Linked DNA regions of Desulfatibacillum aliphaticivorans DSM 15576. The protein of the gene in region 2 interacts with the protein of the main gene of each other region in a pairwise test. Links are inferred from orthologs where the notes say so. Each region holds a gene or a part of one and is shown on either strand. Other genes may lie near its edges. The genes, in order: sfsA and G491_RS0114065.

Region 1 (14,721 bases), on a different replicon or contig from region 2:
CCGCGCCTACGGGAATGCCTCTGAGGGCGGAGAACTCCTCGTCAAAGCATACGGCCAGGAGCCTGTTGTAGAACCACAGGGATAAGCCCACCACCAGGACGTTCAAACCCAGGACCATCCACACGTCCTGGGTGGAGATGAGAAGGATGTCTCCGAAAAGATAGCTGGAGATGTCAAAATATCCCGGCGTAATGTCCACAAAAAGAAGGCCGGAGGCCATGCCCACGGCCCACAAGGCGCCGATTACCGTGTCCTCCCGCTGTTTAGCGTACAAGGAAACCGCGCCGATGATCACCGCGGCCAGCAAAGCCGCTCCCACGGCGCCGTACATGGGATCGAACCATTGCAAGCCCACCTTGTTTTGGAGGTACAGGCCCAGGCCGATGCCTCCGAACACGCAGTGGGAAATGGCGCCGGCCAGATAGCTGATTCTTCGGGTGACCACGTAGGCGCCCATGATGCCGAAAGGCACGCTGGCCAGTCCGCCTACGATAAAGGCGAGACGCAGAAAGACATTGTCCGGGTTCATCAAGGCCTGGATGAACTCAATCATGGCAATGCCCTCCCTCGGCGCACCGGTGGTCGTGCCTGACCAGGCGGCAGTCTCCGCCGTAGATTTCCTTGATCAGGGTGCCGTCCAGTTCGCTGGTGGGATGCACCACCAGCTCCCGGCTGACGCAGATTACGCTTTTCACCACCTGGGAGACGAAGCCCAAGTCGTGGGATACCAGGAGGATGGTCATTTTTTCGTTCAATTTTTGAAGCATGTCAAAAAGGCTTTGCTGCACTTCCGGGTCCACGTTGGAGGTGGGCTCGTCCAGCAAGAGCAGCTCCGGCTTGCATGCCAGGGCCCGGGCGATAAGCACCCGCTGCTTTTGGCCGCCGGAAAGGGCGCTGTACATATTGCGGGCCACGTGGCTTAACTGGACCTCGTCCAGGCATTCCATGGCAGCGTCCTTGTCTTTTTTTGAATGCCGGAGCATGGCGCCCTTGCGCATACGCCCCATGAGCACCACGTCCATGACGGTCACAGGAAATTGGGGGTCCAGGTGGGAGTATTGAGGCATGTAGCCGATTTTCAGCCGGGCCTTTTCGGGCGTCGCCCCCAGCACGGTAATGGAGCCGGCGTCCGGTTTCAGCAGTCCCAGCATGAGTTTCAGCAAGGTGGTTTTTCCGCCTCCGTTGGGCCCCACAATGCTGGCGAACTCGCCTTTTTCCACCTGCAAGCGCACGTTGTTCAACACCGGCTGGCGGGTATATCCAAATGTTACGCCATCTAACTCGATGTCGTAGTTGATGCTCATATCAAATGCCCTTTATAAAACGGCGCCCATAAAATCGAAGCCTGTACGGCTGCAAACTCAGCAGCGCGCACCAGCAAAAGTCCGAATTAAAACAAAACATATTAACATAGCACATAATTCTACACAACTTTGCAATTCTTACCCCCGGCTCAAATTTTTATGAATTCCTGCTAAACCTCCATGGGCATTATTCCGAGATTAGAAGAAGGACTATGAAAAACTTTCCCCCATTTAAGGATTGAAAAATGCAGATTGAAGGAAATTTCTCCAAGCCGGGATCTCTTCCGCATCTTATAGATACTCTGTCCCAGACAAAACGAACCGGCGTGTTGCGGTTTTCCGACAACTCCCAGACCGTGATTATATTTTTCAAGGACGGACAGGCGGTTTACGCCTCCGGCCCCAAATCCCAGGCAAGGCTAGGTTTGCTTTTGAAAAAACGGGGCCTGATCTCCGAGGACAACCTCAGGATGGCCGTGACTCACGCCAGGCAAAAGAAGGTCATCTTAGGCCAGGCCCTGGTGGACAAGCATTTGATTGAACCCAAGGATCTGCATACGGAAATAAAGGCTCTGACAGACAGAACCCTGGAAGAGTTGCTCCATTGGAGATCTGGCAGCTTTGCCTATGAGGACGCCCCGGTTTCTCTGGAGTCTTTCTACCCCGCCAAACAGTCCGTGGATGCGAATCGGATGAAAAAGCGCATCGCCAACAGCGTGCGGGTGCTCCCCCCCATGCCGTCGGTCATCCAAAAGGCCCAAAAGGTCATGGCCGATCCCAATTCCAGCCTGCGGCGCCTGGGGGAAATCCTGGAAAAGGACCAGGGCATCGCCGCCCGGATTCTCAGGCTGGTCAACTCTCCGTATTACGGCCTGACGTGCAAGGTCGCCTCCATCGAAAGGGCCATTGTGGTTCTGGGCCGCAAAACCTTGTCAGAGATTATCTCCATGGCATCCATGTCAGTGTTCGCAAACAGAGACTATATGGGATACGGATTCACGGGCGAGGAAATGTGGTGGCACACCATCGCCGTGGGCATGGGCGCTAAGATCATCGCCGAAAAAGTCAGCCCGGGTCTGGCTGAAGACGCCTTTGCGGCGGGCCTGATTCATGACGCCGGCAAGCTGGTCCTGGACAAATTCGTCCTGGAGGAAAAAGCGGAGTTCGACCGCATGATTGCTAACAAGCAACTCTCCTATGAAGTGGAAAAGGAATTGCTTGGCTGGAACCATGCGGAAATCGCCTCCCAGATTTGCAGTTCCTGGAAGGTCCCCGACCATATGACCGAAGCGGTCATGCACCATCACAAGCCGGGAAACACGGAACACAAAACCTTGGCTTCCATTGTTCATTTGGCGGACGCCATGGCCCACGTCTGCGCGGCGGACTTGGGGATGCCGGCCAATCCCTATAAAATCGACCGGAACGCCGTCCAACTCCTGGGCTTGGAAACCCTGGAAATGAACCACATCATGAACAATATCCAGGAAGCCGTTGAAAAAGCCAGGGAAACCATCCAGGCGTAGTCACAAGCATCAAGCGATAGGCAACTATAAAAATAAAAAGGCGACCCGCCAAATTGGCGAATCGCCTTTTTTACAGCGTCACGGGCCGACGCCGTCTTGCGAAAATCTCCGGAGTGACCGGGGATGAAATCCGGCCGGCGGCAGCCGATTTTCCGCCGGCCGAAACTGATTACGCGTCGTAAAGCCTGTTCTTGAGCCAATCCCGCACTTCGCCTTCCACTGCGTATACTCCGCGGTTTCCGCCTACGGATTCGCAAAACACTTCTTGAATCTCCTTGGGTAGCTCAATCCTGGCCAGTTCTTCGGCCTCCGAGGAATCGCGGCGGATGAGCAGGATGTAGGGTTCCTCCTCCCAATTGTACACCACGAAATAATGGGTCTCGTCATCCACGGAGCGAATGACGTAGCGCTTGGCCATGGCCCAGTTGTTTCCCCATTCCAGGTATAGCCGAACGGCTTCTTCCGGGGTCATGTCCCAGTCGATTTTATTCAGCAGGTCGTTGTTGGCTTTGATATCTTCCAATTGCATCATAGGGCGCCTCCTTGGTTTTTTATTCATTGTGCTTTTTTTATTCCCCTGTTCTATGTTGGGGATGCAGAGGGTTTAATAGTTCTCATTACTATTTGATTCAAACAAAACAGCCTCTTAAGCCGCGGACCGGCCAATTGGGCCTTACCGGTCCGCGGCGGCGGCTCAGCCGCCTGGAGCAAGGAGAACTACGCCCGAATGGGGCTTGTATTCAAGCCGGCGTCCCGGCTTTGAATTCCTCTGCAGGTCGATATATTTTCAGCGAGTTATATCATCCCGCCTTTTTTGCCATGTCGCGGCCGTAATCCTGGGCCATGGCCACTCCGCCGCCCAGGCCTGCATTTTTCAGACGCAGGGACTGGGAAACCATGTCCATTTTAAAAATATTCTTCATGGTGTCGAAAATGCGGTCCGGGGACTCGCCGCTCCAGCCGAAAGCGCCGAAAGCGCCGCCGATCTTTCCTGCCAGGTCGGCCTTTTCGGCCAGGAATAAAAAGGTCTTCATAGCTTGGAGCATCTCGCCGTGGTACGTGGGCGCGCCGAAAGCATAGGCGTCGTATCCATCCAGGTCCTGCTCGTTCTTGACGTCCTTGACGTTCAAAACCTTGGCTTCCATGCCTCCGAAGCGCATTCCTTCAGCAACCAGATTCGCTATCTTTTCCGTATCTTTTGTGCGCGTGGTATAAACAACCAATCCCTTTTTCATGCGTATTCTCCTCTTCTGCAGCCTGGATGTTCCGGTTAATGTGTTTGCTGAGCCCCGACCCAGCCTGGTTTTTTGCTTTTGGGGGCTCCCCTAAGGAAGCCCCCGGATGAAATCCCTGCTTACGCGACGTCAAGTTTCTGGCGGTCCGCCATATCCATGAGCACGCGCTCCCTGGCCTTGTTGATGCCCAGTTGCTCGCGCTTCTTGTCAATGTGGGCGATCATCATGTGGGCCATTTCAATGGGGTCGTTGGAGAAACCCCACTTGCCCAGGCCCATTTCCTCAAGCTCTTCAAAAAGGTGCTTGTGGAATTTAGTGCCTTCGGTGATGGGAAAAGTGGTCCCAAACACCGTGTACACGCCGGAGGCCACAAAGTAATGGCCGATGGATATGGCTTTTTCGCTCATCCACTCGGGCGCGGCGCCTGCAGCAGGCAAATCCGCAATGGAGTGACCCAGGCCGCCTGTCCGCACCATTTCACTGGCAGCGGTCAAAATCCGGCTGTTGTCCACGCAGGAGCCCAGGCCCAGGATGGGCGGCATGCCTACGGTTTCGCAGACTTCGGCCAGTCCGTCCCCGGCAAGGTGCGCCGCTTCGGGAATGAGCAGCCCGGCCTTTGCCAAAGCGATCTGGGAGCATCCGGTCTGCAAGACCAGGACGTCGTTCTTGATGAGCTCCTTCACCAGTTCCACATGCATGTAATCCTGCTTGGTTCTGGGCTGGGTGCAGCCCACCACGCCGGCCACGCCCCGGATGCGTCCGTTGATGATGTTTTCGTTCAGGGGCACATAGGACTCGCGGAAGCTTCCGCCCAGCATGTAGCCGATGTATTCCTTGGAAAATCCATGGATGCCCACGTTTTTGTTCTTGGGAATCTGGATGTCTCCCTTTCTGTTCTTGAAACGGGAGATCGCCTTGATCACCACTTCGTCAGTGCAGGCCATGGGATCGTCTTCATCAAACTCAATGTGCTTTACCCCTTCAATATGGCAGCGGGGGTTGGTGGTGAAGAGTTCCGTGCCGTAGCAGTCCGCCACCTTGCCCAAACCCTGCTTGATGCACTGGACGTCCACGGCCATGGCATCCACGGCTCCGGTCACCAGGACGGCTTCCGTGGACATGAAGTTGCCCGCATGGGGCACGCCGTGGCGGGACATCATTTCCGCGCCGGAACAGCACATGCCCACCAGGTTGATTCCCTTGGCGCCGGCCGCTTTGGCCGCTTCGACCATGGTGGCGTCGCTGGTGGAAATCATGATGGACTCAAACAGGTTGGGTTCGTGGCCGTGAACGATGATGTTTACATGATCTTCCTTTAAAACGCCCATGTTCACTTCCGCCATGACCGGCCTGGGAGTTCCGAACATAATGTCCGATATTTCCGTGGCCACCATGGAGCCGCCCCAACCGTCGGAGAGCGCCGTACGGCTGCATTGGTTGACAATGTTTTCGTAATCCTGGTCCACGCCCATGTGGGTGCGGTGCATGATTTCCATAATCTCGCGCATGGCCCCGCGAGGCACGATGTTGTGTTTGCGCCAGGTTTCCAGGGTTTTTTCCGGGACGGCCTTGGCAAAGGGAAATTCCCCTTCCACCTGGGTGTAGGTCTTCATCAGCTCTTCGTAAATATCCAGACCAATGTCCTGGTAGGCCCGGCCGTCGGTTTCAATCTCCAGGGTCTGGGCGACCTGGAGGAGCTTCTGGGTGTCCTTGATTTCGTAGTCTTTGTTGTGACCCTTGACCACTTCCCCGAACAAATGGAGAATGCTCATGCCATGGTCCGTGTGGGCCGCCGCACCTGACGCGACCATGCGCGCAAAGTTACGGGCTTGAATGGTGTCTATGGTGGCGCCGCAGACGCCTACCTTGCCGTAGGGATCCTTGGCGTTTAACCGGCAGGGCCCCATAGAACAATGTTTGCAACATGCTGAATCAGCGCCGATAGGACACGCCTTCATGGTCGCAGCCCTATCGAACACGAGCTCCACACCGTCTCTGCGGGCCTTGTCAATCATTTGCGCAGTGGCCTCGCAAGTGGTGCAGTCGTGTGCAGGCGTCAATTTTTTCTTCAGCTCCTTAGTCTCTCCCATGCAATCCTCCTTGCACAATACTTGGGGGATCAGTACAGAGCGGCATGCCTATTTTCCAGTACAGATAGCCAACCCTTTCAAGCCATCCTGCAACTAATCGCCTTACAGTGAAAATGAGCGTGCAGGCTCCTAATCCTGCCTACGCCGTTTCCAAATGGCCATGCATCCATCTTTGCCGAATCCAACCTGAACCAACTCCCATCCTTGAGCCCCTTTCTCGTTAAGGACGGCGTTCAGGGCGGATCTTTGCGATTCCGGTACTTTATCCAAAGTACAGCCCCCGGACTCGTTGCAAAAAGCAACCACCTTGGAGAAGGCTTCCTGGGGGTAAAAGGTGACATCGTATTCAAAGTTTTCCATAACAGCCTCCTTAGTTGATCAGGCCGCAAAGGGCCTATTTCAATAATGAGACTCATTATCAATAATCTAATACAGGAGTGGGTCTTGTCAACTCAAATGCAGCAGGCTTGTTAAGATAAATCGCAGGGCAGCGGCCGGTTGAGGCGCAGGGAATGCAGATCCATGTCAACGTCCCAGGCCAGGGCTTCCACGCCATTGGTGCAAACCCGGCGCAGGGCGGCCCCGTAGGCCGGATCGATGTGGTCAGCGGGTGCAAAGACGTCGGCGTCCATTCGCTGAATGAGAAAGAACATAACGCTGCGTTTGTTTTGAGATAATGCCTTCTCCAGTTCCTCCAGGTGTTTGAGGCCCCTGGCCGTGACCGCGTCCGGGAACATGGCCCGGCGGTCTTCCACCAGGGTGCAGTTTTTGACTTCCACCAGGCAATCCCGCCGTCCTTCCTCCGAAAGCATGATGTCCACGCGGGAGTTGGCTCCGTACGGGACTTCCATACGCAGCCCGCCGTATCCTGAAAGTTCGGGGATCACCTGATCCTCAATGGCTTTTGCAACCAGTTTATTGGGGACTCCCGTATTGATTCCGACGAGGGAGTCCGGCATTTTGATCATTTCGAGGGTGTACTTGAGTTTGCGTTTGGGATTGGAGGCCGGAGAAATCCATACCGGGCTGCCGGGATCCGAGCAGCCGGTCATTCTGCCGGAATTGGGGCAATGGGCGGATACCACGGTTCCGTCCTCCAACTCCACGTCGGCGATAAAGCGTTTATACCGCCGTAAAAGGGTTCCTTGAATGAGCTTGGGCCAGGGGAGGGCGCCTTTATCCATTTTCACGATGCAGCGGCCTCCAGTTTTTCCAGGGCTTGCCGGGCCAGATCGCCAACGCTCGCCTGGGTTAATTCTCCGTCCAGGAACAAAGGCGTCATGGTTTTGTCATCCGTCATGGCGCGGAGCTTATCCGCAGCCGGGGCGTAACCCATATTGCCGACGGCCCAGGCGGCCAGGCCTTGATTCGGAGCATCCGGGCAATCCAAAAGGGCGGCCAGGGCCGGGCCCGCATCCTGCACCAGCTTGGGGTGGATCCGGGCGATTCGCCCCACGCCCCACACGGCGCCTCGGCGGAATACGTCGTGCTCCAAAAAGCATTGGTCTTCGTCCACGTAGGAGACCAGGATTTTGGCGAATTCCCTGGCCAGGCCGGGATGATTCGCCATGACTTCGGCCATGGCTTCGGGCACGCCCCAGCCAATGCCTCCGGACTCTTCGTTCATATGCCACATGAAGCGGCGCATGATTTCCCGGGCGTCTTCCATGCGGGACTCTGCCATGGCCGGAACCACGCGCCCCAGGGCTGTGACGGCTCGCCACCGGATTTTTTCGTCCTGATGGCATAAAAGCCCTATGAGCGGATTGACCGCCTTTTTAAGGGGAAGTTGCAATATTTGAGCCAAGACCTGGTCCGGAGAATTCTGGGACAAAATCTCCAGGACCTGATTTTTTAATGCCCTTCTTCCGGTCCGTTTTTCCGTCATGCCTGCTCCTTGGAAACAAAAGCCCCGCCGATTTCTGAAAAAGGGCGGGGCTTGCATACAGCAAATTAGAATGTGACGACGGTGTACCCCTGCTCCTGAAACGCGGACATGGACGGATGCCCGGCCATGTCATCCAGCAGTTCCAGGCCGGCCGCCTGGACCTCGTCCAGCACCTTCATGGCCTGGGAGCAGGCCTTGCACGCCCCGGCGAAAAGGCCTTTGTCCAAAACCTTTTTGAACACGGAATGGCGCGGCGCGCCTTCCACGGCCAGTTCCGGGATGAGCTTGGTTGCGGCGCCTTCCACCACGATTTTGGATTCCCAGCCTTTGGCCTCATAGTCCAGGGCGTATAAAAGCACATGGACAAAGCACATGGGATCGTCCCTGAATGCGAACAAAACAACCTTTTGCTCCATGGCGCTCTCCTATTCGTCCTCCCAGGTAATGCAGTCCGACGGGCAGTACTTGATGGCCTCGTCCACGCATTCTTCGGGATAGGAATCCAGGTCTTTCACCTGGATCATGCCGGCGTTATTCCTAAAAAAAATCTCGGGGCATACCTCAATGCAGCCTTCGCAATCCACGCACGTACTGTTATCCACGACCGGAACTTTCATTATTCCACCTTTTTCAGCAACGCCTGGCCGATCTGTTCGCCTAATGCGTAGCACGCCTGCAGGCTGTCGCCGTCCGGGATGTACTGGACGCGCAGGGGATCGTTGGGCAGATCAAAGCCGCTGGCTTCCAGCTCCGCGTTCACCTGCTTGACGGCCTCGCCGCTCCAGCCGTAGGAGCCGAATGCGCCGCCGACCTTGTTCTTGGGCTTGAGGCCCTTCATGTAGGTCAAAAAGTCCGCCACGGTGGGAAACATATTGTTGTTGATGGTGGGGGAGCCCACAACCACAGCGCCTGCGTCCATGACTTCCGTCATGATCTCGCTGCGATGGCAGGAGCGAATGTGCATGACCCGGGCCTCGATGCCTAAGTCTTTAAAGGCCTCCACCATTGCGTCCGCCATTTTTTCCGTGCTGTGCCACATGGTGTCGTAAACCACCACGACTTTCTTTTTAGGCGTCTGCTTGGCCCACTCGGCGTAAGCCTGGATGATTTTGCCGGGATCCTTGCGCCACAAGATGCCATGGTCCGGGCAGATCATGTCTATTTCCAGGCCCATTTCCGTTACCTGATCCACCAGCTTGGTCACCAGTTGGGAGAAAGGCAGCAGGATGTTGGCGTAATATTTGGCGGCGTGAGGCATGATCATTTCGCCCACTTCGTCGTCAAAGCGCTCCAGGCTGGCGTAATGCTGGCCGAATGCGTCGCTGGAGAAGAGAATCTTGTCCGACGGCAGATAGGTGAACATGCTGTCCGGCCAATGGAGCATCCGGGTTTCCAAAAAGGAAAGGGTGCGTTTGCCCAGAGACAGTTCGTCGCCGCTTTTCACGGGCTGGAAGTTCCACTCCTGATGAAAATGGGCCTTTAAATTCTTCATGCCATTATTGGAGCAATAAAGGGGCGTGTCCTTAGCCAGGCGATGCATGACCTTGGGCAGGCCGCCGGAATGGTCCATTTCAGTATGATTGGATATGACGATGTCAATTTTGGAGGGATCCACAACCTGACTGATCCGGCTGAACATGTCGTTGGTGAATTCCTCCTTGACTGCATCGATCAAGGCGACTTTTTCGTCAACGATCAAAAAGGCGTTGTACGTGGTTCCCTGGTACGTGGAATATCCATGGAAATCCCGTATGTTCCAGTCAATGGCTCCAACCCAATAAATATCTTTTGCTATTTCCAAGGGCTTCATGATTCTGTGTCCTTATCCCTCCGAACAGGTAAGGGCGCCGGGCGAAACCGGCGCCCAAAAATTACTCGAAAAACAGGGTGTTACTCTTTTTCAAAATCGTCTTTGGAGGCGCCGCAGGTGGGGCATTCCCAGTCATCGGGCACATCTTCCCATGCGGTTCCGGGGGCTACGCCGTTGTCCGGATCTCCGTCTGCAGGATCGTAAACATAACCGCAAACCGTACATACCCATCTATCCATAATGATTCTCCTTTCGGTGGTCTTGTATCGCCGATGAAATCGGCCTTTTCGCTAATTTTTCTGGTGGCAGCCCCTGCACGAGGTGGGGCCGGTCTTTTCGCCCGCCTTTTTCATTTCTTTATGACAGCCCGTGCATTGGTTCATGACCGCTTTGGATTTAAGCGAGCCGTCCGCCTTATTTTTGTCGATCACGCCTTTTTCCTGGGGGAACATGCCGTGGCATGCGTCGCATTTTCCCAGGGTGGTCTGATGCTGGCCGTGGGGAAAGGGGACGTCCCCGGTCTTTCCTCCGTTAAGCGTCATTTGCGCGGCGCCCGCGTTTTGCGAGACGGCGGAGCCGGCCGTAATCATAAGGCCCGCTGCAGCCAATATCGTACATAAAGCGCCCAAAGCAAACGTTCTGACTTTCATGGTGATTCCTTTAGTTCACTGTTATTCGGTTTCGTGAATCACACAGCCTTCATGATCCTTACCGCACTTTTCACAGTTAACCCTAACTTTGCCGTCGGTGTCACCATATTTTTTTCTGAACTCGTCCGGCGTCATGTTGCAAATAAGGCCGCACCCGCATTCCGGGCATTCCGATTTGATCTGATATCTTTCCTTGGCCATTTTAAACCTCCCTACTGAGACTTTTTCTGCGTTTCAAGCCATTGGGCCATGTCCGCCAGATTTTTGGACATATCCCAGCGTCCGCCTGCAAAGACTCCATAGTCAGCCCCGGCCATGGCGGAGGCCTTTCTGGTGGAGTTGGCGTAGAACAGCCACTGGAGCATCCATTTGCGTTCAATGGATTCGTCAAAGAGATTGTCCGCCTGGGCGTATTTTTTGTTCCAGGCTTCCTCCATGACGTCCGTAGCCGCCTTGACCATCGCGTCTGATGTTTGCAGGGTGTTTTCCATGCGCTTCCAATGGCCTTCCGCCCACTGGCGGCTGTGACAGCCTGCGCACACCCCAAGCATAGCGTTTTTTCTTTCCTCCCGGGCGGCTTCGTCAATCAGGAAATCCTTGGCCCATTCCCCGTCCAGACTGGTCGCCATGGGCTGCCCTTCCTTGTTGCGGATGACGGTGGTATCTGCTTCCTTGGGCTGGGGGTGGGAATAGATCACCCCGAACAGCCGCCAGGGCAGTCGATCGTTCATCTGATGCGTGGACTCGGCCAGCACGTTTCCATTTGCGTCCTCCACGCCGCTGGCATGGCAGACCGCACAAGTCGGGGCGTTAAAATCGCGTCCCGCAACCCAGGGCTTTTGGGTGTAGTCCCAATCTTTGTCCTGACTCGCCTGGATGTTGCCGTGCTTGCTCACCGAATAAATGTTGTACGCCGGGGCGTCGGGCCCCTTGTGGCATTGGGAGCATGTGTACGGCTTGCGCGCCGTGGTCATGTCAAACCCGTGGCGGGGGTGGCAGGCCGTGCACGCGCCCGCGCTCATGTCCGGGTTGATCCTGCCCACGCCCTGGCTGGGCCAGCCTTCCAAGACCGGGAACTCCAGATCCCCGAAATCCGTCTCGCGCACCTGGGTACCGTTAACCTTCACCTCGGTCCCATGGCAGGCCAGGCAGGATTCCGCGTTGGTAAGCTCGTCCGCCGCCGTGGTCACGGGCTTGCCGTCCTTGATGACCGGCGGGCCGTTGATGGCGTTCACCATGGTCATGTACAAGGGGTTGTCCACCAGAATCCTGTGAGCGTTCCCCATTTTGTTCCGGCTGTACTCGTCGGTCTGCCGGGCGTGGCAGACGGCGCAGTCCTTGGGCGACACCACGATGTGAACCTGAAAGCCCTCATGGTTGAACGTGTCCTTGTGGGTATCCGGGTTCAAGGTGTGGCATTCCGCGCACCCCACGGCGACCTCGGCCAGTTCGCCTTCCGGCGCCAGGGAGGAAACCTTCCGGGATCTTTCCGGCGCAGCTGCAGCCATGGTAAAAGACGTTTTGGCGTGGAGGCTGTTTCGCCAATCGGCCACGATTCCCGGGGTGGCCTCCTCATGGCACATCAGGCAGCCTTCCGTGGCCTCGCTCAAGGGAGGCGCTTGCGCCAGGGCGCCGGAATTAAAGAGGAGCACGCCAGCGGCTAAAACCGCCGGAACCAGACCCTTTTTCCATATGTCAATGCGTCGGGCCATGGCCTACTTAATCCGGTCGTCCGTCTTGGTATCCTCGCAATCCGGCGTATAGCAGGACGCGTCCAAAAATTCACATTTTTGCTTGCAGGACGGGCACTCGTTGGGCGGTGCGTCCTGTTCCATCTGATAACCGCAGTTGGAGCATCTCCATGTAGCCATTCGGGCCTCCTTATGGAAGGCCCCGCTTTACCCCGGCAAGGGAGAAAAGCGGGGCGGGATTTACGCAGTATGGGGCGACGGTTTTTTAGGCCTTCCAGAGCCCATGGAGGTTACAGTATTCCCGCACGGTAATGTCTCCGTCCGGCACGCAGAAGGTGGCTTCAGGCGCTTGGCCGGGGGACAGGAATTCGCGATAGGCCTTGCCGTCCACGATGACCTCAATCCATTCGATGTAGTGCTTGTCTTCCATGGGATGGGCCACGGAGCCGACCGTCACCTTGACGCCATCGGCGGTCTTTTCCACCACAGGCACGTGCTTTTCCTTGGCGGCGTCCACGGTGTTTTCTGTAAACAGCTTCATGGGAGCGCCGCAGCATACCAGTTCGCCGGCGCCGCCGGTCAAAACTTCCACGATGTTTCCGCATGCTTCACATTTGTAGATCTGGAATCTTTCAGCCATTTTTTAACCTCCTGTTGAGTTGATTTGCTTTTCCATAAGTTTGCCGCGCCGTTAAAGCCTCCGCCTTTCGGAGGAGTGCAGGCGCAATCAATGGTTGACGGTTACCAGTTTTCGCCCAGAAGCTCGAAGTGGGCCTGGGGGTGGGCGCATGCCGGACATACTGCCGGGGCTTCGTTTCCTTCATGCAGGTATCCGCAGTTGCGGCAACGCCATGTAACGGTTGCGTCACGCTTGAAGACCCTGCCGGCCTCGATGTTGGCGGCCAGGTCCAGGTACCTTTTTTCATGCTGCTTTTCAGCCACGGCGATGGCCATCATCACGTCCGCGACTTCATTGAACCCTTCTTCCCGAGCTATATTGGCATATTCGGGATACATGGAAGTATGCTCATGATTTTCGCCTGCCGCCGCTTCCTTCAGGTTCTCCAGGGTGGAGCCGATGACGCCGGCCGGGAAAGAACCCGTGATTTCCACTTCGCCCCCTTCCAGAAACTTGAACAGGCGCTTGGCGTGTTCTTTCTCCTGGGCGGCGGTTTCCTCGAAAACAGCGGAAATCTGCACGTAACCTTCCTTTTTAGCCTTGCTGGCGAAATAGGTGTAACGGTTTCTTGCTTGGGATTCGCCGGAAAATGCGGTCAAAATATTTTTTTCGGTTTTAGTGCCTTTTAATGACGCCATGGTTGCTATCCTCCTTCAAAGATTTTTTTAATCGGTTAAGTTGATGCAGCATATAGGCGGCCAACGCCTATCGGCATTTTTCACAGATGCCCTTAAACTCCAAACGAAAGCCGGAAACGGCGAAGCCGTTAATCGCCTGGCTCCCAAGATCAAGCTCCACGCCTGCATCCAGGGGAACGTCGCGCACCGCGCCGCAACGCACGCAACGCGCGTGGTGGTGCATGTCCGTGTTCCAGTCATACCGCCTTTGATTCCCGGAAAGCTCCAGCCGGGCCAGAATGCCGGCGTCCGCCATCTTTTCCAAGTTGCGGTATACGGTGGACAGGCTGATCCTTGGCTGCTTTTTCCGCACCAGTTCATAAACCTCGTCCGCCGTAAGATGCTGCCTGGCCTTTTGGACTTCCTCCAGGATGCCTTTGCGCTGATTGGTCATGCGCAGGGGCTCGGGGCGATATGGTTGATTGTTGGCGTTCATGGTTGAGAACAATAATAGTAATTATTCCTAAAAGTCAAGAACTTTTTTTCAAAGTTCCTAAATAGACGGTTTTTCAAGGAGCGCGATACTCATCATAGCTGCGCTTAGTAGGGCATATACCTGGAAAATGTAGGTACGATTACCCCGCCCGTCAAGGGTATGAATAGAAATTGACCGCCATTAACGGGCGTGCAGAATCCCCGCCACCTGATCAATGGACAGCTCAATTTCACCGCGTTCATCCACCTCCTGGGAGCAAATCACCATGAGGTAGGATGGTATTTCATTGATGAAAAATCTGCGTAAGACTACCTTGTCGGTATAGTTTATGTCCATGGAAATATTGTTGGCGTCGTGTTGGTCCAGGAGCTTGGCCGCCTTGGACAAAGCGTCGCCCAGGACGATGGTGAAGGCGCTGATGGCCTCTTCCTGCACCGGGCTGTTAAAAACGGCCAGAGGCAGGCCGTCGTCGTCGGCGATGACGGCGCCTATAAAGCCGCCCCGTTTGCACATGGCGTACAGGACGTTCTCCAGGCGCGCGCCCCGGGTTTCTCCTTCCGGCGGAGGAGGGGGCAGTTGGGTGGGGGCTGCCGGAGCGGAGGGCCTTGAGGGGGGCTGCCTGGGCGCCGGGGCGGGCTGGGGCGCGGAGCGCCTCATAAATCCCGGAGTGCGGGGAGGGGACCATGCCGCCGGGCCTGCCAGTTCGTCCAGAATACGCGCCGCTTCCTGTATTTC
Region 2 (14,955 bases):
ATTGGCGCCAACGACGTAGCCAACTCCATGGCCTCGGCCGTGGGCGCCAAGGCTATTACTGTAAGGCAAGCTGTTGTAATTGCAGGAGTATTGAATATTGTAGGCGCCGTTTTCATAGGCTCTCACGTAACTCAGACCATCCGAAAAGGCATTGTTTCCACCGAAGTGCTTGCGGACCCTCACATGGCTCTGGTGGGCGCTCTATCCGCTTTGTTGGCCGCGTCCCTATGGATCAGTTTTGCAACATGGCGTTCCTTGCCGGTTTCCACTACGCATTCCATTGTGGGATCCATGATCGGTTTTGGAATCATGGCTTCGGGATTTTCGGTAATCAACTGGGGCAAGCTTGGCCAGGTTGTGGCCAGTTGGGTTATTTCTCCCGTATTCGCCATGGTGCTTTCTTTTCTTATGTTCAAATTTATAGTGGGTCTGATTTTATCCAGGGAAGACCCCTTTGAAAGAGCTATACGATGGTCTCCTTTGTTTGTAGGGATCGCCTTTTTTGTGGTTCTTCTTTGTTTCCTATTTAAAACGCCTTTGGGAAAAACCTTTTCCATCAGCACGCCCATGGCCTTAAGCCTGGCTTTCGGCCTTGCTTTGATCTTCGGGTTTATCGGCAAGTTTCTTCTTGTGAAATTCATTCCTTCCGACAATCCGGATGGGACGGAGGAGGTTTTCAGGAAGATTCAAATCGGCACGTCCTGTTACGTGGCCTTGGCTCAGGGCGCCAATGACGTGGCCAACGCAATCGGTCCTTTGGCGCTGGTGTATTTTTTGGTTAAAGACGGCAACGTGGGCGCCAGCCTGCCCGTGCCCTGGTTTTTACTGCTTTTCGGCGGCATAGGCATAGCTCTGGGAGTCGCCATGGCCGGCGAACGCGTCATGAAAACCATTGGCGAAAAAATTACCACTCTGACTAATACACGCGGTTTTGCGGTGGATTTTTCAGCCGCTACCACGGTGATGGTAGCCTCCAAAATGGGCTTGCCGGTATCCACCACTCATGCCGCTGTGGGCGGCGTCCTTGGCGTGGGATTCGCCGGCGGCGTGGACGCAGTAAACGTAGGCATCATCGGCAAGATTGTCTTGTACTGGGTGCTTACGGTTCCGGCGGCCGCTTTGACCAGCATGTTTTTGTTCCTGATTTTAGAACCCATACTATAAGAGAAGGAGTTCTCCATGCGTATACCGTTTTCGAGTCTATTCGTTACATCACCGTTTGAGGGGCTTCAGGAACATGCGGAAAAGGTGAAGGAATGCGCCTGGGCTTATCAGCAAGGCATAGAATGCTACGTTACGGACAAGTGCGAATCCTTTGAAAAATTTCGCCACGAAGTCATCCGGTTGGAGCATGAAGCCGACGCCATAAAAAGGCGGGTCAGGGGCCATTTGCCGAAAAACACCATGCTTCCTGTGAGCAAGTTTCTCATATTCAGGTATATCCGGGAGCAGGACTGTGTTCTGGATTCCGTAAAGGACTCCCTGAACTGGTTGTCTTATCGTCCCCAGAACGCGATTCCCAAGGAATTGGAGAAGGATTTCTTCCTGCTTGTGGACTCAGTGGTGACTCCCATTGAAGAACTTTCGGCGATGGTTCAGGAAGCCAGGGAATACTTCAGTACGTTCTCCGAAAAGCAGAGAATCAAAGCCAAGGAAATCATCGCCACCATGCGTAGCCTGGAGCATGAGGCCGACATTTGCGAAGACCGGTTGAACCGGAAGATTTTCACCTGCGACGCAGATCCCATAACGGTTATGCATCTTCTTAAGCTGACGGAAATCACGGGCTCCATCGCAGACCACGCGGAAAACGCTGGAGATATGATGCGGGCCATGCTTGCGAAATAAAACCGGGCTGAAAATTCCTTCTACATATAAAACCGGATGGGAATATCCCTGTCCGGTTTTCCAATTTTTACATGCGGCGGATAAAACCTAATCTGAAGCCGTTCTTCCGGGCGCACGGATATTTTTCCCGCTCAATGACGACTCTCAGCCGAAGCTCCTCTTCCATACACAAATAGGCTTGGCAAAATTCAAGCGGGGGAAGCAAAAAGCCGATAGTACATGGAGGAGGGCATTCTTTGGACCGGGAAGAAAGCCGCCGCCGCTGTCTGCGCCCCCGAGAGGGGCCAAAACTCAGGCATGGGCGCAGACCAACCATAACATATCAAAAAAACAAGAAAAATATTGATCTGTCTGTCCGTAACTGGCACAATGCAAACATAGTGAGGTTTACGGCTGTCAGATTCCCTGCTGGCCGAATCCGGGGTAAACGCGGATAATTGCACTGCCTTAATGAGTATATGCTTTTTATAAGGTTATGATAATTCATGAAAAAATATCGCCTTGCGGATTTGATTGATGTTGCCGCGCTTCAAAGGATGGCCGACTCTTTATATCAATCAACAGGCATGCCCACAGGAATTATTGACGCGACGGACAATTCGATCATTGTCGGGTCAGGGTGGCAAGACATTTGCCTTAATTTTCATCGCGCCTGCCCCAAGACCAAACACAGATGCCAAAAAAGCGATGACTATATTAAGGATCATCTAAAAATTGGAGAATTTAGCAAGTATAAATGCCATAACGGTTTATGGGATATTGGCACGCCCATCGTCGTTCACGGCAGACATCTGGCTACGATGTTCCTGGGACAATTTTTTTTTGAAGGCGAGGCGCCGGAAAGAAACTTTTTTGTTGAGCAGGGAGTAAAATTTGGATTTGATCTTGATGCATACCTTGAGGCTCTGGATCAAGTGCCTAGTTTTACGCCAGAAAAAGTTGAATACATACTTGCCTACAACAAATCGCTAGCCCGTTTTATCATGGACCTGGCAGAAGGCGCCCTTTCCCGAAAAAAAGCAAAAAAACAGCTTTGGGAGCAAAATGAGGTCATGCAGGCAGTTCTGGAACACACCCACATGATGGCGGTGTATCTGGACCGGCGCTTCAATTTCGTATGGGTCAACCAGGCTTACGCCAAAACCTGCAAGCATGATCAGTCGTTTTTTCCAGGAAAAAATCATTTTGATCTTTATCCGCATCCTGAGAATCAAGCCATTTTTCAGCGTGTGATTGAAACGGGAGAGCCTTTTTTCGTTGAAGCTAAAGCCTTTACATTTCCAGATCAGCCTGAACGCGGAGTAACCTATTGGGATTGGAGTTTGGCGCCCACAAAGGATAATTCCGGCAAGATAAACGGCTTGGTTTTCACATTGCTCGAGGTGACGGAACGCATCTTATCTGAAAAACGATCCCAAAAAAGCGAGGAAAATTTTCGCACTCTCATTGAAAATGTGATTGATTGGGTTTGGGTGGTGGATAAGGATGGGACTTATACTTACGTGAGTCCTCAGGCGAAGGACCTGATAGGATACGAAATCAATGAAATCCTGGGCAGGACCCCATTTGATTTCATGTCTCAAACAGAAGCTGCAAGGGTCGCCCCCATTTTTTTCAAAGCCGTGAATAACCGTGAAAAAATCATAGCATTGGAAGACTCGTTATTAGCCAAAAATGGGTCTGAAGTCGTTTTTGAAACCAACGCAGCCCCCATATACAATATGGAAAACGCTTTCATCGGATATATGGGAACCTGCCGCGATATCACGCTGCGAAAGCATGCGGAAAAGGAAAGGCGGCTCAATGAAATCCGCCTGGAAGCCCTCATGCAATTGAATGAATCCGGGCCAACTGATCCGGATGAGCTATCCCGATTTGCTCTTGAAAAAAGCGCCTTGCTCACGGACAGCAATATTGGCTTCATCAATTTTCTGTCTGATGATGAAAAGCATATAACCCATTCCGTTTACACCAAAAACACTTTGGCGCACTGCCGCCCGCCCAAGGAAATCCAAGCCTTTGAAATTGCAAAATGCGAGCTGCTGTCCGAGACCCTTCGCAAGCGGCAGCCCATTATAGTGAACGAAAACCCTGAGGAGCGCGCCGCCGCGGCTGCCTTTTCATCCGGGCTGCCCCTGGTTCGGCGCTTTATATCCATTCCGGTTTTTGAGGAAGATCGCATGGCGGCTATCGCCGCTTTGGGCAACAAAGAACAGCCATACACCCGGGAAGATGTTCGTCAGTTTAGGCTTTTCATGGACGGCCTGTGGCGGATTCTTCAAAGGAAGCGAATAGAAAACACGCTCAAAATAAGTGAAATGCGCTTCCGGGAGCTTGCGGAACTACTCCCTGAAACCATATATGAAACGGACTTAGAGGGGAATCTGACCTTTGTAAATCCTCAGGCATTCCAAATGTTCGGATATACCCAACAGGATTTTGATTCTGGTTTGAACGCATTTCAAATGATAATTGAAGAGGATCTTGCTAGAGCCAAAGAGAACTATTGGAAAATAATCCAGGGCGAAACGGTTGAGGTTACGGAGTATACAGGACGAAAAAAAGACGGGACCACTTTCCCCGCCCTTTTCCGTTCTTCGTCAATCCAAAGAAATAGCGAAATCGTGGGTCTGAGGGGCTTTATTATTGACATTACACAAAAACAACAAATGCAAGCCCAACTCGAGCACTCGCGGAAAATGCAAGCCATTGGCGCCCTGGCAGGAGGTGTTGCCCATGAATTCAATAATATGCTGACCATCATTATGGGCAATGCAGAGCTGGCCGCTGAGGACATCCCCGGATGTAATGCGGCTGCAGAGCAATTAAAGGAAATACAAAAGGCGTCGTTGCGGGCCAAGGAGGTGGTGCAAAGGTTGTTAAACGTCGCCCGCAAATCCCACTCCGCCCGAAAGCCAACCCGAATTGCGGAAATTCTATATGAATCTCTTGATTTGCTTCAAAGAACCATCCCAAGTACAGTTTCCATCCGCCAAAAAATTTCTTGCACGGCCGAGACAATTTTAGCGGATTCCACCGAAATCCATCAGGTGGTCCTTAATCTTTGCACAAACGCCCAACACGCCCTGCATGAAGAGACGGGCGTCATTAACGTGAGTCTGGAGCCCATCACCCTGGATCAAGCGATGGGGACGCAATTCAACCGCCTTGAACCTGGGCCCTACGCCAAGCTGATTATATCCGACACAGGTGAAGGCATTCATCCGGACATCATGGAACGTGTATTCGAACCCTACTATACCACCAAGGAAATCGACAAAGGGCTCGGCATGGGGTTGGCGGTTGTTGATGGAATCATCAAAAAGCATGAGGGCGCGATCCATATTAAAAGCGAAGTCGGGAAAGGGACGACCGTTGAGGTGTTTTTTCCTTTGATCGAGACGCAAGCAGATATAAAGACCGCCCAAAAAAAAACTCTGCCCGCAAGCACGGAGCGCGTTTTATTAATTGATGACGAACCATCCATTTTGAAAATGCTCACTCAAATGATCAACCGCTATGGCTACGAAGTGACCGGAAGTTCTTCCAGCGTGGAGGCGCTGGAATTGTTTCGGAGGCAGCCCCATGGGTTTGATCTGGTGATTACCGACATGTCGCTGCCCCATATGCCCGGAGACCGGCTGGCTCGGGAAATGATGCGAATAAGGCCGGACATTCCCGTCATTCTTTGTACAGGCCACAATGAGCGTATGAACGAAAAAAAGGCCCTGAATCTGGGAATCAAGGCCTTTATAACAAAACCCTTTTTAAAAAATAATATAGTGCAAACAATTCAGGATGTACTGAAAAATGCCTGATCTGAAATTGCATGCGTCCATAAACCACAGTTGTTGAATCAGCTTCTGATCTGGCCCTGGCCTTCCACAACAAACTTGGTTGCAGTGAGCTCTTCCACGCCCATGGGTCCGAATGCATGCAGCTTGGAGGTGCTGATGCCTATCTCCGCGCCCAGGCCCAACTGGCCTCCGTCGTTGAACCGGGTGGAGGCGTTGACCATAACCGCCGAAGCGTCCACCTCGCGGCAAAAGCGCTTGGCTCTGGTGTAGTTGTCTGTGACAATGGTTTCGGTATGAAGCGAGCCGTATTTGGCGATATGATCCATGGCTTCGTCCATATCCTTAACTACCTTGACCGCCAGAATCAGATCCAAAAATTCCGCAGGCCAGTCTTCTTCCTGGGCGGGCTTGGCGTCTTTAAGGATTGCGCAGGTTTTGGGGCAGCCTCTGAATTCCACGCCGTCCCTGCTCAATACTTCACAGACCTTGGGCAGAAAAGCCGCCGCCTCGGCCTCATTGACCAGCAAGGTTTCCACGGCATTGCAGACGCCGGGACGCTGCACCTTGCCGTTTTGGCAAATGTTTACCGCCATGTCGTGGTCCGCCGACCGATCCACATACACGTGGCACACGCCCTTGTAATGCTTGAGCACGGGAATGCTGGAGTTGGCCACCACAAAACGAATGAGTCCCTCCCCTCCCCTGGGGATGACCAGATCGATGTATTCTTCCTGTGTCAGCAGTTCCTTGACCGCCTCGCGGTCCGTCATGGGAACAAGCTGCACCACGGTTTCGGGCAGGCCGTTTTTAGCCAGGGCTTTTGCGATAACCTGCCCCAGCGCCCGGTTGGAATGAATGGCTTCGGAGCCGCCCCGGAGGACCACGGCGTTTCCGGCTTTGAGACAAAGGCCTGCCGCGTCTATGGTTACGTTGGGGCGGGATTCGTAGATCATGCAGACAACGCCCAGGGGGATGCGCATTTTCCCCACGGATAAGCCGTTGGGGCGCTGCCACATCTTAACCATGGAGCCGACAGGATCGGCCATGGCGGCCACCTCAATGAGGCCCTGAGCCATGGATTCAATGGTGGCTTCCTTGATGGTCAAGCGGTCGATCATGGCGGAGCTAAGGCCGCTTTCCTTGGCCGCCTCCAAATCCTTGGCGTTTTCTTGGTATAAAAAGGATGCTTCTTCCTTAAGCAGGGCGGCAATGTCTGTGAGCACCTTGTCCTTCACCTGGCCCGAACATTTGCCAATTTCCCGGGAGGCCGCGCGAGCCGCCTTGGCCATATCGAGTATGATTTCGTTTACACTCACGGATTTTCCTCCTGATCTTCAAATGTAACGACTAAATTGTCGCGATGAATCACTTCGTCATAAGCTTTATGCTTTAAAATGCATTCCAGTTCGGAGCTTGGCTTGCCCTTGATCTTTCTGGCGTCGGCCGAAGAATAATTGGTAAGCCCTATCCCCAATTCCCGGCGATCCAAGTCCACCACGCGAACCGGAGCGCCTACCCCAAAGGCGCCTTCTACGGCCTTGATGCCCACAGGCAACAGGCTTTTGCCGTTATTAACCAGGGCGTTGGCGGCGCCATTATCGATCATGAACAGGCCCTTGGGATTGGCTGCAAAGCCCAGCCAGCATTTTTTGCCCGCCATTTTTTTACTTTTCGGAGCGAAAAGGGTCCCTACTTCCTCCCCATCGAAAATTTTCTTTAAGATGCCTGAAGTCGCCCCGCCCGCCACAATCATTGGTATGCCGGCGGCATGCGCTTTTTTGGCGGCGATTACCTTAGAGGCCATGCCTCCGGTGCCGTGCTGGCCTGTATGGCAACTTGCCGATTGCTCCAGGGCTGAGGTTATCTTTTCGACGTAAGGGACTATCTTGGCGTCTGAACAGGTTCTGGGGTCGCTGGTGTACAATCCGTCGATATCCGTCAGATTGATCACCACGTCCACATCCAGCAATTGAGCGATCATGGCGGACAGGTTGTCGTTATCCCCGAATTTTAACTCAGCAACCACCACCGTATCGTTTTCGTTGATAATAGGCAACACCTTCCAGGCTAATAGGGTCTGAAGGGCGTTTCGAGCGTTCAGGTAACGTCTGCGGGCCGCCAGGTCGTCTCGAGTAAGCAGCACCTGGGCGACCTTTACATTATGCTCTTCAAAAGCCAGTTCATATTCATTGATAAGGCTGGCCTGCCCCACAGCGGCTGCAGCTTGCTTTTCCGGTATTTCCGTAGGCCTCTTGGCAAGCTGCATCTTGCGTACGCCCGCGGCCACGGCGCCGGAGGATACCAGGATGATTTCCCGGCCTGTAGCATGCAGCTCCGCCAGTTGCTGGGAAAGATTTTTGACCATTTTCAAATTAAGGCCGGTTTCTTCGGTCAATATGCCTGAGCCGACCTTGACCACCACCCGTTTGACGCAGGAAAAAAACTCCTTGCGATTGCCGGCGCCTGAAAATACAGCGCCATTGTTATTGGCTTGGCCTTTCATAATAAACCTGAATTCTATAGGAAATGATAAAAAAAGCTGGCTGCTGACCTAATTAAAATAAATCAGGATGGTCGGCGGCCCGGTTCGCGGAGTTGGGCGAATATGGCTTCAATAAGTTCGTCCAGTCCCTCCCCCAATATAGCAGAAATCTGCAATACCTGCAGATTCCCACAAGATTGCTTAAAAAGGCAAGCGCCTTCTTCAGCTTCGGGAAGGTCCATTTTATTTAAAACCACTATTTGGGGCTTTTCGCCCAGAGCCTGATCATAGGAACTGAGTTCCTTATTGATGGCCTGGTACGATGCCAAAGGGTCTTCGGCAGTCACCTGCGAGGCGTCGATGAGATGGATAAGAAGGCGGTTGCGCTCTATATGACGCAAAAACCGGTGGCCAAGGCCTGCGCCTTGGGCGGCGCCTTCAATAAGGCCGGGGATATCGGCGATGACAACAGGCTCTCCGTAGGGATCCTGAAGCACTCCAAGACTGGGAGCAAGGGTGGTAAACGGATAGGCGCCGATTTTGGGTCTTGCTGCGGTAAGGGCTGTGATGAGGCTGGATTTGCCTGCGTTGGGCAAGCCCACCAAGCCGACGTCCGCCAGAAGTTTGAGTTCCAGCCTGAGGGTTTTCTCCTCGCCTTCCTCGCCTTCCTGTGCGAACCTGGGAGCTCGGTAGGTAGAGGAGGTAAAGTGCTTGTTGCCTTTACCTCCCCTACCGCCGTGACAAACTATACACCGTTCCTCTTCAACAGAAAGATCCGCTATGATTTCGGATGTTTCCGCATCGCGGACAATCGTACCCACGGGCACTTCAATGAGGAGATCCTCCCCATTTTTTCCGTGTCGGTTGGCTCCACTGCCGTATCCTCCACGTTGCGCCTGGAAACGATGTTTATAACGAAAATGATAGAGGGTGTGTTTGGCTCGCGTAGCGACAAGCACCACGTCTCCGCCCTTGCCTCCGTTGCCTCCATCCGGTCCGCCCCTAGGGATAAACCTTTCGCGCCGGAAGCTGACACACCCTCTTCCGCCATCGCCTGATTGTACAATCAAGGTGGCTTCGTCTACGAATTTCACACCGGGTATACGCTCACTTTTTTCTTGTCGCGGCCCTTGCGTTCGTAGGCGACTTTGCCATCGATGGTGGCGAACAAAGTGTAATCGCGGCCCATGCCCACGTTTTCGCCGGGATGAATTCTGGTGCCCACCTGGCGAACCAGGATATTGCCGGCCCGAACGATTTCTCCGCCGTAGCGTTTTACGCCCCGGCGTTGGCCGTTACTATCCCTGCCGTTTCTTGAGCTACCGCCAGCTTTCTTATGTGCCATGACTCAATACTCCTGATATCGTTTAGGCTCCGGCCTCAATTTTATTGATCTTGAGAGCCGTGAAAGGCTGCCGGTGACCTTGTTTTTTCCTATAGCCTTTGCGCCTTTTAAACCTGAAGACCAAGACTTTTTTGGCTTTGCCCTGTTCTACTATCTGGGCGTCTACAGCCACATTTTCCACAGTGGGCTGACCCACCTTCACGTTTTCGCCGTCGGAAAAAAGCAGGACCTGGTCCAGGCGCACGGTGTCTCCGACCTCGCCGGGGAGTTTTTCCACCCGGACGATTTCGCCTTCACCTACTTTGTATTGTTTTCCGCCGGTAGCTATTACGGCATACATTGTTATTTAAACCTCCTTGACATCATTTCAAAAAACCGGTCAAGCAAAACCGATCTTATAAAGACAAAAATCCGACCTGTCAACGGAAAAAGAATCAACCACCGGATATTGGGGCGGAGTCCATGAACTCCATAATCTCAAACCGTTCAATATGCAGGGCGGGATCCGCCTGAATTAAAATAGGCGTTTCGATCCGCTGCTCCAAAGAAAGGACGGTGATGTTTTCCTCTTCCAATAAGAATCGGGCTATTTCCGGATGCGCCTTTACGGATATCCGGGATCCCTGGATATCGTAGGATTGGCGCAGAATTTCCCTGTAAATATTGTGGCAGATGCTCTTTTTGGAAAGGACGATGCCCTCTCCTTCGCAATAAGCGCAAGGCTCTGACAACTGGCGATTGATATTTTCCCGGGTCCGTTTCCGGGTCATTTGAATCAATCCCATTTCCGACATGGGCAGAACGTTGGTGGTGCTCCGGTCCTTTTTCAGGGTTTCCACCAGAACCTGATACACTTTATCCCGGTCTTCCAGCTTCTCCATATCTATAAAATCAATGACGATGATTCCGCCGATATCCCTCAACCGCAACTGATAGGCGATTTCCTTCAGCGCCTCCAGGTTGGTTTTGAGAATGGTTTCGGAAAGATCCCCCTTGCCCACATAACGGCCGGTGTTTACGTCGATGGAAACCAGGGCTTCGGTCTCCTCAATCACTATGTAGCCGCCGGACTTGAGCCAAACCTTTTTTCGGCCCAAACGGGAGATATCCCCTTCCAGTTGATAGGCGTCGAAAATAGGCTCGCGGCGATCGTAATACTGTACGGCGTCGCGCAATCCGGGCATGTTGGGCTCCAGAAAATCCTGAATTTCCCTGTACCCTCTTTCTGAGTCAATCACCAGCCTGTCCACTTCCTTGGTGAACAGATCCCTGACCGACCTCAGACTGGCTGAAAGCTCCTGATGCAGCAAAGACGGGGCGGAGCACTGCCAATAGCGATGGACCACGCGTTTCCAGACCCTGGTGAGAAATTCCACCTCGTGGGTGAGTTTTTCAGGCCCTATTCCTTCGCACACGGTGCGGACGATGTAGCCAAAAGGCTCCACCCGGGCTTCCATCAATTGCTCTTTTAAGCGGTTGCGCTCTCCGGAATCTGTGATGCGGCGGGACACCCCAATATGATTGGTGGTGGGCATGAGCACCAAAAAGCGACCGGGAATGGTAATTCGGGAAGTGACTCTGGCGCCTTTTTTTCCAATGGGCGACTTAGCCACCTGCACCATGATCTCCTGGCCTTCCCGGATCATATCTTCTATGCTGGGCCGAATGCGGGGAGGCCTGATTATTCTGGCGGCTTCCTCAATTTCATCGTCATCGTCCTCGGCGTCCAGCAGAATGACTTCCTGATCCTCCTCCTCATCTTCATGAATGAGGGGGGAGCCGGTTTCATCGGAAGGAAAATCCATGACCACGTCGTCAACATATATAAAGGCGGCCTGATCCAGACCTATATCCACAAAAGCGGCCTGCATGCCGGGCAAAACCCGCATGACCCTGCCCTTATATATATTGCTGACGATATCGGACTCTCCGGTGCGTTCGATATATAACTCAGCAAGAGCGCCGTCCTCCACCAGAGCCACCCTGGTTTCAAATCCGGCGTCATTAATTATCAGTTTTTTTTCCATTGCATTTTTACCCCTTATTACTAAGGGTCAACTCCCTGCGTTGGATGCAGGCTGCTTAACCACGCGGCATCCCGCCAACGATTCGGGAGAGAGTCCCAATATATGACCGAGAATCTCCATGGGCCGGATGCTCTTTCCCGGAATATTTTTTACAGACAAGAAAAAGGCTCCATCCCCCATTGATTGTATTTCAACCAATTGGGCCAGATCAAGCTCCCATTGCTTTCCCTTATGATTCGTATGCGTTACAATATACTCTTTCGCCTCGCTAAAGGCCATTATTTTTTCATCATGCTCCGGCTCGAGCCTAACCTTGTAATATATAACGTCCGGCTCTCCCGCCCTGGCTCCTTTGGTAAAGGGTTCGCACCGGAACGCTTCCAAACCCTCGGGCAGCCGCCCTTCAAGGCGCTCCAACATGTACTCGGGCTGAAAGCGGCTGTCTACAGTTATGATAAAATTTTCTTCCAGGCTTTCCATTCCCACCGGCAAGGCCTGAGAAAACGAGACCTTGGGCATGGGGTGGAATCCCTTGGAATACATCATGGGTATGCGCGCTCTTCGCAAGGCTCTGTGCACCTGGCTGATCATTTCCAAATGGCCCAGGTGGCGGGCGTCGTCTGTTTTGGAATAATAAACCATCAGCTTCCTATAGTTTATATTCTCCGAGCCCTCCTCGGATTCCTGGTTTTCGACTTTTTCAGGACTTTTTGAAAATATAGGCTGTATATTGGAAAAATCGCACACCCCGCAACCGGAGCAGGTTTCCTTGCTGCAGCCCGGGGTTTTTTCCACGTCCAGGGCCTTTTGCAACTCCTTTTGGAGGAATTTCTTCGTGGCGCCCATGTCTATATGATCCCAGGGCAAAGGCTCTTCCGTCGGTTTGCCGCCTATATAGTCGTCCGGATTTATGCTGTCGGCCTCCATGAGTTCCCGCCACAGATGAAAATCAAAATGATCGGACCAGCCGTCAAACCGGGCGCCTTTATTCCAGGCGTCGACCAGCAAAGGGGCCAGTTTTCTGTTCCCACGGGAAAATACCCCTTCAATAACGCTGACCTGGGGATTTTGCCATTTTGTTTTAACGCCGGGCCGTTTAAGCCTGTCTTTGATGTAATCCAGGCGCTCCCACGCCTCCTCAATGGAAATCTGGCGAGCCCATTGAAACGGAGTGTGCGGCTTAGGCACGAACACCCCGATGCTGGCGGTGATGTCGGCTTTCTTTCCGGCCAAATCCTTTAATTTGTGCACCAGGTCCACGATGCCCTGGACGTCTTCCTGGGTTTCCGTGGGAAGGCCGATCATGAAATACAGCTTAATCAGCTTCCACCCCATATAGAAAGCGTCGGAAACGGTTTGAATGATTTCCTCTTCGCTGATGTTTTTATTGATGACGTCCCGCAAGCGCTGGGTTCCGGCTTCCGGCGCTATGGTAAATCCCGTCTTACGGACCTTTTTGATCTCTTCCATCAAAGGGCGGGTAAGGGTTCCCGCACGCATGGATGGTAAAGAAACCGCCACCTGCTGCTTGCTGAATTCCTTCATGATTCCGCTCATGAGCCAATCCAGACAGGAATAATCCCCCACGCTTAAGGACAGGAGGGATATGTCCTCATACCCGGTTTGAGTCAGGGATTTGCGGGCATACTCCATGAGGTTCTCCGGCGTTCTCTCCCGCACTGGCCTATAAATCATCCCGGCCTGGCAAAAACGGCATCCCCTGCCGCACCCGCGGGAAATTTCCAGGCGCAGCCGATCATGCACCGGATTGGAATAAGGAACGATGGGATCTATAGGGAAATACGTTGCATTTAAATCCGGAATAATCGTTCTTTTGACGGAGCTTTGCTTGCCGGGCTTAGGAGTGAGTTTTTCTGATACTGCGTCAAACTCAAAATGGGAAGGTACGTAGACTCCGCGGATTTCGGCCAGTTTGTCCAGAAGATCGCTTTTTACAGGATTTTCCTTATTTTTCCATTCCAGCCAAGCATCAGCCATTTCGAGGATGGCTTCTTCTCCGTCTCCAATCAATATAGCGTCAAAAAAATCGGCAATCGGCTCCGGATTGCAGGCGCACGGACCGCCTCCTATGATTAAAGGTTGATCATCGCCGCGATCTTTAGAGTAAAATGGAATTCCGGACAGATTCAACATAGTGAGCATATTGGTGTAATTAAGCTCATAAAGCAGGCTGATTCCTATCCAGTCAAAATCCTTTAAAGGACGATGGCTTTCCAAAGTGAAGAGATCAATTTTTTCTTCGCCCAGCAGTTTTTCAAGGTCGTCGTCAGGCGCGTAAACCCTTTCGGCCAGGATGTCTTCCCTGCCGTTTAAAATGCTGTAGAGAATCTGAATTCCGAAATGGGAGGTTCCAATTTCATAAAGATCGGGAAAAGCCAGTGCGACCTGCAGTTTAACCTCTTCGGGCGACTTATGGACGGAATTGATCTCTGTTCCCAGGTATCTTCCGGGCCTGCGGACCCGGGTCAATATTTTGTCTTTTTCCAGTTTATTCATAGCAGCTGACGCTAATACTACGTCCGATTTTCCCCCTCAAACAGGGATCTAAAAAATTACATTGGGGGAGACTCAATAAAAATGAGTTCTCCCCCAAAAAAAAATAATCAAGCGGAATTTCACCTGAAATCAAATATCCAGCTGGGTGACCTCCAAGGCGTTGCTCTGGATGAAATCCCTGCGGGGCTCCACCTCGTCGCCCATCAACAGGCGGAACATTTCGTCCGTCTCAATGGCGTCTTCCACCTTGACTTTGACCAGCCGTCTTTTTTCAGGATCCATGGTGGTTTCCCACAGTTGGTCCGGGTTCATTTCGCCCAAACCTTTGTACCGCTGCAGGCTGATGCCTTTTTTGGACTCTTCCATCAAGTGATGAAGCAGTTCTTCCTTATTGGGCAGCTCCACTGTTTTTTCTTCGTCTTTGCCCCTGGACCAAACAACAAAGGCGTCGCCGTTTGCATCCAAGGCTCTTTTGCTGAGCACAGCGCATTTTTGAAAATCGGATGAATAAATAAAACCGCGGCCGATTTTAATGGGCTCCAGCTTGTCATAGATGGATACTTCGCTGGTGTCGCCCTGCCCTTGGGCTTTGGGAAGCGGGGTGACCATCAACTCGTACACCCGCCGTTCGTCTGAATAATCCAACTCGCTGACTTCGTATCCCTTGGCAATGAGATTATTCCGAAGCTCAATCATCCTGGCTTCATCCCTGAGTCCGGTCTTGGATATGATGCCGGCCTTGATGACTTCTTCCGCCATGTCGGCTGGGATGCCGCGCCTGTCCAACCTCTGCAAAGTAGTGACGTACTCGGTAAGATCGCACAGGAACAAATACATCTGATGCTCGGCCATGGGTTTGTCTTCGGTGGTTCTCCTGATGCTTCTGGATTCGCAAATGCGCCTCAGGAGGTATTCACTCATTTCCTGATCGTCTTTCAG

Evidence for each region.
Region 1: the proteins of G491_RS0114065 (region 2) and sfsA interact in binary tests that used the Escherichia coli proteins (3 or more experiments, as listed by UniProt). The link is inferred for Desulfatibacillum aliphaticivorans DSM 15576 from one-to-one orthologs.

Annotation. Positions count from the first base shown.
Region 1 is NZ_AUCT01000002.1:91,069-105,789, reverse strand. Bases 5,483-8,247 are described here. They hold sfsA (DNA/RNA nuclease SfsA), read right to left. Parts: upstream 7,340-8,247; coding sequence 6,626-7,339; downstream 5,483-6,625. Other genes in these bases: G491_RS0102600 (hypothetical protein), read right to left, coding at 8,109-8,247; G491_RS0102605 (DVU0298 family protein), read right to left, coding at 7,342-8,043; G491_RS0102615 (DUF4177 domain-containing protein), read right to left, coding at 6,285-6,515; cooS (anaerobic carbon-monoxide dehydrogenase catalytic subunit), read right to left, coding at 5,483-6,155. Outside these bases: G491_RS0102645 (metal ABC transporter permease), read right to left, coding at 1-553; G491_RS0102640 (metal ABC transporter ATP-binding protein), read right to left, coding at 546-1,304; G491_RS0102635 (HDOD domain-containing protein), read left to right, coding at 1,550-2,830; G491_RS0102630 (DVU0772 family protein), read right to left, coding at 3,000-3,362; G491_RS0102625 (flavodoxin domain-containing protein), read right to left, coding at 3,631-4,065; more of cooS, read right to left, coding at 4,185-5,482; more of G491_RS0102600, read right to left, coding at 8,248-8,459; G491_RS0102595 (ferredoxin), read right to left, coding at 8,469-8,660; G491_RS0102590 (FprA family A-type flavoprotein), read right to left, coding at 8,660-9,853; rd (rubredoxin), read right to left, coding at 9,934-10,092; G491_RS0102580 (cytochrome c3 family protein), read right to left, coding at 10,144-10,503; G491_RS0102575 (hypothetical protein), read right to left, coding at 10,525-10,704; G491_RS0102570 (multiheme c-type cytochrome), read right to left, coding at 10,716-12,215; G491_RS35835 (rubredoxin-like domain-containing protein), read right to left, coding at 12,219-12,374; G491_RS0102560 (desulfoferrodoxin), read right to left, coding at 12,460-12,834; rbr (rubrerythrin), read right to left, coding at 12,936-13,511; and 3 more genes. UniProt on the Escherichia coli protein: Binds to DNA non-specifically. Could be a regulatory factor involved in maltose metabolism.
Region 2 is NZ_AUCT01000013.1:49,455-64,409, forward strand. What follows is about bases 4,834-7,832. They hold G491_RS0114065 (glutamate-5-semialdehyde dehydrogenase), read right to left. Parts: upstream 6,962-7,832; coding sequence 5,705-6,961; downstream 4,834-5,704. Other genes in these bases: G491_RS33965 (hybrid sensor histidine kinase/response regulator), read left to right, coding at 4,834-5,666; proB (glutamate 5-kinase), read right to left, coding at 6,958-7,832. Outside these bases: G491_RS0114050 (inorganic phosphate transporter), read left to right, coding at 1-1,164; G491_RS0114055 (TIGR00153 family protein), read left to right, coding at 1,180-1,848; more of G491_RS33965, read left to right, coding at 2,832-4,833; more of proB, read right to left, coding at 7,833-8,148; GTPase ObgE, read right to left, coding at 8,211-9,221; rpmA (50S ribosomal protein L27), read right to left, coding at 9,218-9,472; rplU (50S ribosomal protein L21), read right to left, coding at 9,495-9,812; G491_RS0114090 (Rne/Rng family ribonuclease), read right to left, coding at 9,907-11,499; G491_RS0114095 (TIGR03960 family B12-binding radical SAM protein), read right to left, coding at 11,527-14,016; gyrB (DNA topoisomerase (ATP-hydrolyzing) subunit B), read right to left, coding at 14,146-14,955. UniProt on the Escherichia coli protein: Catalyzes the NADPH-dependent reduction of L-glutamate 5-phosphate into L-glutamate 5-semialdehyde and phosphate. The product spontaneously undergoes cyclization to form 1-pyrroline-5-carboxylate.